Regions from separate parts of the Plantibacter sp. LMC-P-059a genome, predicted to be linked through region 2. Evidence: predicted binding sites of a transcription regulator. Region 2 holds the regulator's gene; the other holds the start of a gene.
What was found. The regulator HrcA, encoded in region 2, represses chaperone genes, less so after heat shock. The targets are predictions, from matches to a motif close to TTNGCACTCGNNNNNNNCGAGTGCNAA.
Positions count from the first base shown of each region.

Region 1: the regulator HrcA is predicted to act here: its motif matches at 3,822-3,848, upstream of QRN27_RS14655 (DUF4209 domain-containing protein).

Region 1 is NZ_JARVRZ010000006.1:288,841-294,008, forward strand. It holds gene QRN27_RS14640 (restriction endonuclease) at 1-102, shown strand, start outside; gene QRN27_RS14645 (suppressor of fused domain protein) at 285-899, opposite strand; gene QRN27_RS14650 (MmpS family transport accessory protein) at 1,067-1,774, shown strand; gene QRN27_RS14655 (DUF4209 domain-containing protein) at 1,988-3,820, opposite strand; gene QRN27_RS14660 (MmpS family transport accessory protein) at 3,951-4,454, shown strand; gene QRN27_RS14665 (OsmC family protein) at 4,551-5,108, opposite strand.
Region 2 is NZ_JARVRZ010000001.1:174,450-179,617, forward strand. It holds gene QRN27_RS00840 (HIT domain-containing protein) at 1-210, opposite strand, end outside; gene QRN27_RS00845 (16S rRNA (uracil(1498)-N(3))-methyltransferase) at 261-998, opposite strand; gene dnaJ (molecular chaperone DnaJ) at 1,000-2,121, opposite strand; gene hrcA (heat-inducible transcriptional repressor HrcA) at 2,176-3,198, opposite strand; gene QRN27_RS00860 (DUF4870 domain-containing protein) at 3,414-3,971, shown strand; gene hemW (radical SAM family heme chaperone HemW) at 4,083-5,168, opposite strand, start outside.

The sequences.
Region 1 (5,168 bases), on a different contig from region 2:
CGACCGGCCGAGCTCGCAAAGATCAAGTCCGCCGAACGGCACTTCGAAGCCATTGGCGTTGGCAGCTATGGGCGGTCAGTACCGGGAGCATGGAACTTGTGAGCAGCAGTCGCACTCGCGCTGCCGGCGCGGCGATAGAAGATACGCAGCTGAAGCCTGCCCGGCACGCTCGCGAAAGCCGTAGGGTCAGCGGGTTGGGCGAGAAAATCTTGTGATCGCTGCTTCGTGGCGGCCCCCTCCTCGGCTAGAGTCAACGCGTCGGCGGAAGGCTCACCCTGCGTCGCTCACGACTCGGGCAAATTGGGCGATCCGTGCCATCGATCATCCGACCGCTCAGCGCTAGAACCGCTCGCCCGCTCCACGTCCAACAACGCATCCACCGACCCCACCTCCGCTACCAGCGCATCCCACCCACGCTCCCCCGCGACCGCGGCCTCGCCGTCGGTGAGCAACCGCAGCGTTCGCACGTGCCCGACCACTTGGCCGGCCTCGTTCCGGATCTCGTCGAACGACGCTCCCCAGCGCGACGGCGTCACCAGGAGCGCGGAGATCTCCGTCCCATTCAGGAACGGCGTCCCATTGCGCCACGGCGCGAGCACCGGTGGCACCCGGCGGTTGGTCGCGAGCTCGTTGATCACGATGCGCAGCGCGACCATCGCGGCACCCTGCTGTCCGTCGATGACCTCCACAGCGAGCTCGATCCGCTCACCGGAATCGGTTTCGAGCCGGGACACCCCGGACGTGAGGATCGTCACCGGCCCGTCCTCAGGCCGCTTCTCGATCACCATCACCGACCCACCGATGCGGTCCTTGAACACGACCGGATCCAAGCCCAGGGCGTCGAAGATATGGAGCGGGAAGGCGTTTTCGCCCGGGACGAGAGGGACATCGTTGCTCATGCGGCGAGCCTAGCCAAGCCCATGATCGTTGGGGAGGTCCCCGTTCATCAGGCACGACTCACAGCGTTGTGGGCGGGACACCATCGCATCGGGCGCCCGTCCACCCCTGCCCCTGGCCGCCCGCCATCGGTACGGTGGGACCAACGCCGCAGAGAGGTCCCACGCGCATGTCGTCTTCGAACCAGCCGCCCGCCCAGAACCAGCCCTACCCGCTGCCCGTACCAGGCCGGGCTCCCGTCAAAACTGGCAAGCGCGGCAACGGACTCGGCATCGCCGCCCTCATCGTCGGAGGGTTCGCGCTCATCGGGGCCTTCATCCCGATCCTGAACTACATCGCTGGGTTCGTGGGACTCGTCGGCCTCGTCCTCGGCATCGTCGCCCTGTGCCTGAAGAACCGGAAGAAGGGCTTCGCCGTCGCCGGCACGATCGTTTCGGCCATCGCGATCGTCCTGAGCATCGTCCTCGCGATCACCTACACGGCCGGGTTCGCCGGGCTCGTCAGCGACGCCGTGAAGACCGCGAAAGCAGAGTCCTCCGAGGGTGCCAACAAGGAGGTGTCCGTCGTCTACGAGGTCAACGGCACCGCCACCGACGCCTCGATCGTCTACTCCACCTACACGGCCGGTACCAACGGGACCGAGCAGGCGACCGGCCAGGCGCTCCCCTTCATCAAGGAACTCACCGTTGAGGCCGGTGGCGACACCGACTTCACCGCGTTCTCACTCATCGCGACCAACGGTGCCGAAGACACCGGATCCGTCAGCTGCAAGATCACCGTCGACGGTGACGTGGTCGCCGAGCAGACCTCGACGGGTGCGTACGCATCGGTGTCATGCTCCGCGTCTGGTGTGGATGGGCTGACGGAGAACAAGTAGAAGTGCAGCAACGTCGGAGCTGGCGGGCATGCACTCCCACTATTGACGCCTCATCCAAGACCCCGAAACACCACCTTTGGCAGATGCTCTCGGACCGCTGCCGTCCGTCAAGATGGTCTAAGAGGTCATGCGCTTGGACATGCTGCCGGCTCCAGCCGGATGGGAATTCAGACATACGCGCGCTTTGTGACTCTGCCGCCGTAGGGGACGAATTCATGCATCTGACCATGAACGATCATTGTCTTCATCGTCGGGGACGACTACCGGACCGCCGAGATCAGAAGCATCTTCATCACGATGTGCGTTAGAGAAATCCGAAAATATCAGTCGCCAGATGAGCCACCACGCGTAAAAGGACGACACCGAGTTGATGTGGTTGTCGTTAGCAAGTCCGTGGGCAAGTTCGTTCCGAAGGTTCGGTCCGTGCGAGCTACAAAATAACGCTCGGATCTCGAAGACGATGTCGGGATCGAAAACCGCCTCAACCTCATCGCCTTTCATCAGTGCGCTGAGACCCTTCTCTGCCTCGATGCCATCATCAATTGTACTCGTGCTCACGCCAGCGGCGATTAGCTTCATACGAATGATGTTCTCTAGTTGAGGGATCAGCAGGTGTGCCGCCGTTAGGAAGTCGCCGTTATATCCGTAGTGGAGCCCCCTCGCGACGAGCGACTGTCGGCCAGAAGGGACAGCAGGGCTCTCATTCGCAAGAAACGTGAAGTCCGCGATATTCAGAGGGTGTTGAGCAGACAAGGCCGACCACGACGGTTCGAGGAAACGCTGGACGCAGAACACGATACGGCCCACGAAATCTCTCGTCATCACGCGCCACAGGTGCGAGGGTACTCCGTAGATCAGATCGTTGGCGTCCGCAGACGACCGTGCTACGGTACGCCCATCCGGGGAGAACTGGACATGCGGGAACACGTGGGGGAGTGGATACTTTTCGATCAGCGCCTGGTTATTGACCTTGGCTAGCTCGAAGTCGGTGAGAGGCAGCCAGCCCAGAAATAGTCCTAGAGCATCTCCAACTTCTTTGCCTTCGATGAGCGCCGTGAGATTAGGCATTTCTCGCGGAATGGGAACCTTGTGCCGCGTCGACTTCATAAACGACAACGTGGCTGTGCCTGCGCGGCGGATCATTCTCGTCAGCTCGCTGTGAAGCTGATCTACACCACGAGCCGGTCGTTCGGCGCGGGGAATGATTGCGAGGCGGTCAAGAGCGAGTTCGAGATCCTTCCCCGCGCGCGCGGCAGAATCGACCCTATGCTCATCAAGCAGCTCGCTCGCTTGGTCTCGCAAGACCAGAACGGCCGCGGCGATATCGTCATAGTGTGCCGGCAGGTCCCCCGCTAGGAGGTGCCATGCCGCCGCTTCCTCACGCAACAGCCGTCGCATGTAGCCGTGTGTTGATGGCGGAGCTAGGAGCCTTAAGTGCTCGCCGACCTCAGCGGCTCGTGTCCGCGCCCGGTTGTGTGCACGCAAGTTCCCCGCCAGAGGCAACACCTCCTCCGGGTTCGTCGAGGCGAGGATGCGGTCAAGCAATATATGCTCCAGCTTGTCACCGGCCGCCTGCGTGAGAGGTCCGAACCGAGGCGCAATAGCAAACGCCCGCCCGATAGCGAACATGACGTCGTAGTTGAGAGCGATGTTCGCAAACTCCGATGCCACGTGTTCGATGAGACTCGCCCATGTCTGGACCTTCTCCAATCCAGTGGTCCGTGCAGCCAACAGATCCAATACCCTCAACAGAGTCGACGCGTCCAAATCACGCGCTGCGAGGTGGCGGAGTATCTCAACCTCGTGATCCTCTAGCGTGTGGGTCGATACCCAACGCCCGTCGGGGTGCTGACGGGTGGGGATGTACGCCTCATCCCAGCTATCAGGGCGAGTTACAAAGTCCCGGATCGCGTCAACGAGGAGTACCACCTCGCGCTCATGCAGGTCGTCCGGCACGGCCGACCTCGAATCCACGGGCACGAGCAACCCACCCGCGTGAGCACGAGCTACGGCGTCCGCCCAGTTGACAATCGAGTCGTCGCTCATGCTCGCACACTATCGGCCGGAGAGGAAAAGCTGGTCCTGTTCCAGGCCCGCTCGGCCGGCGAAGCTGTTCTAATCCCCGAATACGGCGATCGTCAACTTCGTCTCCGGCTTTATCGCCTTCGTCGGCCTCGTGCTCGGTGTCATCGCGCTGTTCCTGAAGAACAAGTCCAAGGGCCTCGCCATCGCGGGCACGGTCCTGTCGCTCGTCGCGATGATCCTCAGCATCATCCTCGCCATCACCTACACCGCCGGATTCGCCGGCGCCGTGAGCGAAGGCATCAAGACCGCGCAGGCCGAGTCGTCCGCGGAAGCAGACCGTGACGTCGCCGTCATCTACGAGGTGACCGGAACGTCGGCCGGCTCGTCGATCACGTACTCCACCTACACGGACAGCAACAGCGGCACCGAGCAGGTCAAGGATCAGGCACTCCCCTTCACCAAGGAGTTCACGATCAAGGCCGGTGGCACCTTCGACTACAGCTCGTTCTACCTGATGGCGATGAACGGCGCCGACGACGCCGGTGACATCTCCTGCAAAATCACTGTCGACGGCGAGGTCGTCGCCGAGCACACCTCCACCGGTGCATACGCGTCGGCATCCTGCACCGCCTCGAGCATGGACCTCAACGAGTAGCAGGCCCGATCACCGTTCTCCGAGACCCCATCGATCCGCTTTGGCCGGTCGATGGGGTCTCGTCGTCGAGCTGATGCGCACGAGCGCGCGGAGGCCTCAGGCTTTGACGACGCTGACCTCCACCGGCGTCGGGTTCTGGAACAGGTCGAGGACGGGGCAGTGTGCATCGACCGCGGCGCGCAGCTCCTGGTAGCGGTCCTCGGTCTCAGGGCCGGTGATGGTGATGTTCAGCCGGATCGTCGAGAACCCCGCCCGCACCTCGTCGGTGATGCCGAACAGGTTGCGCACATCGAGGTCACCCTCGGCGGCGACACTGATGTCGTCGACCTGGATGCCCAGCGCACTCGCGTAGAGACGGTAGACGACGATCTGGCACGAGATCAGCGCCCCGAGCGCGAACTCCACCGGGCTCGCCGCCACGTCGTCGCCGGCCAGCGCGGCCGGCTCGTCGACGAAGAAGCGGTGCTTGCCCGCGGTGATCGCACTCGCGACCGAACCCTCACCGGTGCCCGAGACGCGGTAGGTGAGCGCTGCGCTCGACGGCGCGGAGGCGATCCGCTCGGACCAGGATGAGCCGGCAGCGGCCAGGCGTTCAGCGCGCTCGGTTGCGGAGACGGTCGGGACGGTGGCGAGGTCGTTCGTGAGGAGAGTCATGCGGACAGTGTCGGCGGTGCAGCGCGCTCGTGACCAGCGACCGGTGTCACAACTCGTCAC
Region 2 (5,168 bases):
GACCTCGACCATCTCGGCCAGCAGCGAGGGGTCGCCGGCTGCCAACGCCACGACGTCGCGGTACTCGCCGGTCTTCGGGACGACCAGGAGGTGCACCGGCGCCTGGGGGTTGATGTCGGCGAAGGCGATCACCCGATCGGTCTCGGCGAGGAGGGTCGTGGGGATCTCCCCGGACACGATGCGGCTGAAAACGGACGGTGCTTCACTCATGCCCACCAGTCTAAGGTTCGCAGCGGCGTCGTGCGCGGGCTGAACCCGGGTCACCAGCGGCCGAGCAGCACGTTCACCGCTGCGATCGCCGCCGGCCCCGCCGTCGAGGTGCGCAGCACGCCGGAGCCGATCCGCACGGCCACCGCACCGGCGTCGACGAGTCGCTCGTGCTCGGCGGCCGAGATCCCGCCCTCGGGGCCGACGACGAGCACCACCTCGTCGGCGTCGAAGGTCGACGGGTCGAGGTCCGTCAGGCTGAGCGCAACCGTGGGCTCCAGGACGAGTACGGTCCGTCCGTCGGCATGGGCGGCGAGGCCGCGCGTGTCGACGACCTCGGACACCTCGGGCACCCGGGCGCGGATGGACTGCTTCGCCGCTTCGCGCACGATGAGCTGCCAGCGGGCTCGGCCCTTGCTCGCCTTGTCGCCCTGCCAGCGGGAGATGCTGCGCTCAGCGCCCCAGGGGATGATCCGGTCGACACCCAGCTCGGTCGCCGCCTGGATGGCGAGTTCGTCGCGATCGCCCTTCGCCAGCGCCTGCACGAGCACGAGCGCCGGACGGTTCTCGGGATGCACGACCACCGACTCGACGCGCATCTCGAGCTCGCCCGGTTCGCTCCGGACGACGGTTCCGGTCGCGATCAGTCCGCGTCCGTTGCCGATCGACGTCGTCTCCCCCACCCGCAGCCGGCTGACCGACACGGCGTGCTTCGCCTCCGGCCCCCGGAGGGTGACCGAGTCGCCGACGCCGGTCGATTCGAGGTCCTCGCGGACGTACAGCGAGCTCATCTCAACCGACGCCGTGGAAACGGTCGCGGATCTTCGCGAACAGGCCCTGCTGGAACTGCGCGAGCGCAGGAGGCCCCTGACGCCGGCCCGAGGCGAAGCTCTTGATGAGTTCCCGCTCGCGGTGGTCGAGCTTGGTCGGGGTGACGACCTGGACGCCGATCTTGAGGTCCCCTCGGCTGTTCCCGCGGAGCCGGGTCACGCCGCGGTCCTTCACGGTGATGACCTCAGAGCTCTGGACGCCCGGACGAAGTTCGACCTCGACGTCGCCGTCGAGTGCGTGGACCGTGACGTGGCGCCCGAAGATGGCGTCCGTCATCGGGACCTCCAGCGTGCACAGCAGGTCGTCGCCGTCGCGGCTGAAGACGTCGTGGTGCTTGACCTTCATCTCGAGGTAGAGGTCGCCGTTCGGGCCTCCGGCCGGTCCGACCTCGCCGCTGCCCGGCATCTGCAGCCGCAGGCCGGTGTCGACACCGGCCGGGATGTCGACCGAAACGGTGCGACGGGCGCGGAGGCGTCCCTGACCCTGGCAGGTGACACACGGGGTCGCGATGATCGTCCCGTAGCCACGGCAGGTGCCGCACGGTGCCGAGGTCATGACGTTCCCGAGCAGCGAGCGGACGGCGCGCTGGATGGAACCGGTGCCGTGGCAGATGTCGCAGGTGACCGGCGAGGTGCCTGGCTGGCAGCAGGAGCCGTTGCAGGTGCCGCAGAGCACCGCGGTGTCGACCTCGAGGTCGCGGTGGGTGCCGAAGATGACCTCGTCGAGGTCGAGCTCGACCCGGAGCAGCGCGTCCTCGCCGCGCGAACGACGTGACTTCGGGCCGCGCTGCTGGCCGCCGCCGCCGAAGAAGGTGTCGAAGATGTCACCGAAGCCGCTGAAGCCGGCGTCGCCGCCACCGAAGCCGCCCGCCTGCGGACCCAGGTCGTACTGCTGGCGCTGTTTGGGATCACTGAGCACGTCGTAGGCGTGCGTGACCTCCTTGAATCGCTCCGAGGCGTCGGAACCCGGGTTGACGTCCGGGTGCAGCTCGCGGGCGAGGCGGCGGTAGGCCTTCTTGATCTCTTCGGGCGTCGCCTCCTTGGCGACGCCGAGGGCTGCGTAGTGGTCGGGGTAGTCAGCCACTGAGGGCCTTTCGTTCGAGGTGCGGAAGGTGTTGGTGGACGCGACGAGGAGGCGTCACTCGGCGTCGAGGATGCGCGAGAGGTATCTGGCGACGGCTCGGACCGCCGCCATGTTGCTCGCGTAGTCCATTCTCGTCGGGCCGAGGACGCCGAGACGGGCGATTTCGCCACCAGAGGAACGGTAGTTCCCCGCGACGACACTCGTCGTCTCGAGGCCGAAGGACGCGTTCTCCCGCCCGATGCTGGCGACGACGCCGTCCCGCTCCGACTCCATCTCGCCGAACAGCCTGAGGAGGACCACCTGCTGCTCGATCGCGTCGAGCACCGGGTAGATGCTCCCCGGGAAGTCGTCCTCTGTGCGAGCGAGGTTCGCTGCGCCCGCCATCACGAGGCGGTCCTGGCGCTGGGCCGAGAGCTGCTCGCGCACGGCGTCGACGATCCGGACCGCCGCGGACCGGTCGAGTTCGGCGATCGTGTCGGGGACGTCACCGAGGGCGTCGTGGGCGTCGAGGAGCGGACGGCCTGCGACCGCCTCGTTGCACGCACCGCGGAGGCGCGCGATGAGGTCGTCGTCGACCGGCCGCTCCGTCTCGATGAGACGCTGCTCCACCCGGCCGTTGTCGAGGATGATGACGGCGAGCACCCGGTTCGGCGTGACGCTCACGAGCTCGAGGTGCCGGACGCGGGCACGGGAGAACATGGGGTACTGGACGAGCGCGACCTGGTTCGTGAGTTGCGACAGAAGCCTCACCGTGCGGTGGAGCACTTCGTCGAGGTCGCCGGATGCGCCGAGGAACGTCTCGATCGCCGTCCGTTGCGCGTTGTTCAGTGGGCGTCGGTCGGCCAGGTGGTCGACGAACATGCGGTAGCCCTTGTCCGTCGGGACGCGCCCCGAGGAGGTGTGGGGTGCGGCGATGAGCTCTTCGTCCTCGAGCTGCGCCATGTCGTTCCGGATGGTGGCCGCCGAGACCCCGAAGGAGTGACGATCCACGATCGTCTTCGACCCGACCGGCTCACGCGACGCGACGTAGTCCTGGACGATGACCCGGAGGACCTCGAGACCGCGATCCGACACCATGGCGAACCCCTCTCCTCGTCTCCGCCGAACACCGATCGTCAGCACTCGAACACCCTGACTGCCAATCATATCGCGGCCCACCGGAAGCCATCCCTTGCGCGCCGTGGCGGCCCAGGAATACCGTTGGCGACAGGCGTGGGTCCCGTTTCCGCGACACCTGGTGCGATACGCTCTGCTGGACCAATTGAATATCACTCTCCGTGAAAGGTGCGAAGATGTCCGATCCGAACGCTCAACCGCCCGTCGACCCTGCCAAGGGCGGGTCGGTTCCGCCTGCAGGAGACGGCGCGACGCCCCCGCCCGCAGCTCCTCACCAGCCGCCGGCAGGCTCCTACCCGCCGCCGCCCGCCGGTGGCTACGCGCCGCCGCCGCCCGGTGCCGGCTCCTACCCGCCGCCGCCCGCCGGCGCCCCGCAGTACCAGCAGCCCTACCCCGTCGCCCAGCCGATGAGCCCGTCCGACGAGAAGCTGTGGTCGACCCTCATCCACATCGGTGGGATCTTCTTCGGGTTCATCCCGCCACTGATCGGCTACCTGGCGCTCAAGGACCGCGGTCCGTTCATCAAGGCCCACACGCTCACGGCACTCAACTTCCAGTTGACCATGCTCATCGCGCTCGTGGTCGGGTCGATCCTCACGATCGTCGTGGTCGGCATCCTCGTCATCATCGCCGTGTACATCGTCGTGATCGTGTTCAGCATCATCGCCGCGATCAAGGCGAACAAGGGCGAGCTGTACAGCTACCCGCTCACGATCCAGTTCATCAAGGCCTGATCCTCCGAGCCGCACACGACAGCCCCGTCCGGTCCGCCGGTCGGGGCTGTCGGCGTTCCGGCGGCCTGACGTCGTTCGACGGCCTGATGAACGGGACGCGCCCGGACCGCGTCAGTCGCCGACGAGCCGCCGCACGACGGCATCGGCGAGGAGTCGACCGCGTCGCGTGAGCTCCAGACGGCCGAGGAGCGCCTGCCGTGCATCGACGAGCTCCTCGGCGATGAGCCCGGCGACGGCGGTGCGCGCCTCGGGGGCGAGGGTGCGGATCGGGATGCCGTCGCGCGTCCGGGTCAGCAGCAGGATGCGCTCGAGTTCGCGGGTCTCGTCGTCGAGGGTCTCGCGGCCGGCCGCGGGTGACTCGCCTGCCGCCATGCGCTGCGCGTAGGCCGCAGGATGTTTGACGTTCCACCAGCGCACCCCGCCGACATGGCTGTGGGAGCCGGGACCGACACCCCACCAGTCCTCACCGGTCCAGTAGGACAGGTTGTGCCGGGAGCGGTGATCGTCGGACGTCGCCCAGTTGCTGACCTCGTACCAGCCGTATCCGGCCGCGGTCAGGAGGTCGTCGGCGAGCTCGTACATGTCGGCCTGCAGATCCTCGTCGGGCGTTCCGACCACGCCGGAACGGATCTGGCGGGCGAGCTTCGTGCCGGGCTCGACGATGAGCGAATAGGCCGACACATGGTCGGGGGCGCAGGCGATGGCCGTCTCGAGTGAGACACGCCAGTCGGCGAGCGTCTCCCCCGGTGTCCCGTAGATGAGGTCGAGGCTGACGCCGAGACCGGCGTCGCGCGCCCACTGCACCACGAGCGGCACCCGCGCCGGGTCGTGCGTGCGTTCGAGGGTCGCCAGGACGCTCGGCACCGCCGACTGCATGCCGAACGAGACACGGGTGAAGCCGGCGTCCGCCAGGGTCTGCAGGTACGCGGCGTCCACGGAGTCCGGGTTCGCCTCCGTCGTCACCTCGGCGCCGGGCGCGAGGACGAAGGAGTCGGTCACGCCACGCAGCATGCGGACCAGGTCGTCCGCCGGCAGCAGGGTCGGTGTGCCACCGCCGAAGAAGACTGTGGAGACCTGGCGGTCGGGGACGCCGGACGCCTCCAGCACACCGCGGCCGAAGCGGATCTCGGCGACCGCCTCGTCGGCGTAGTCCGACTGTTTCGCGCCGCGGAGTTCCGTCGACGTGTAGGTGTTGAA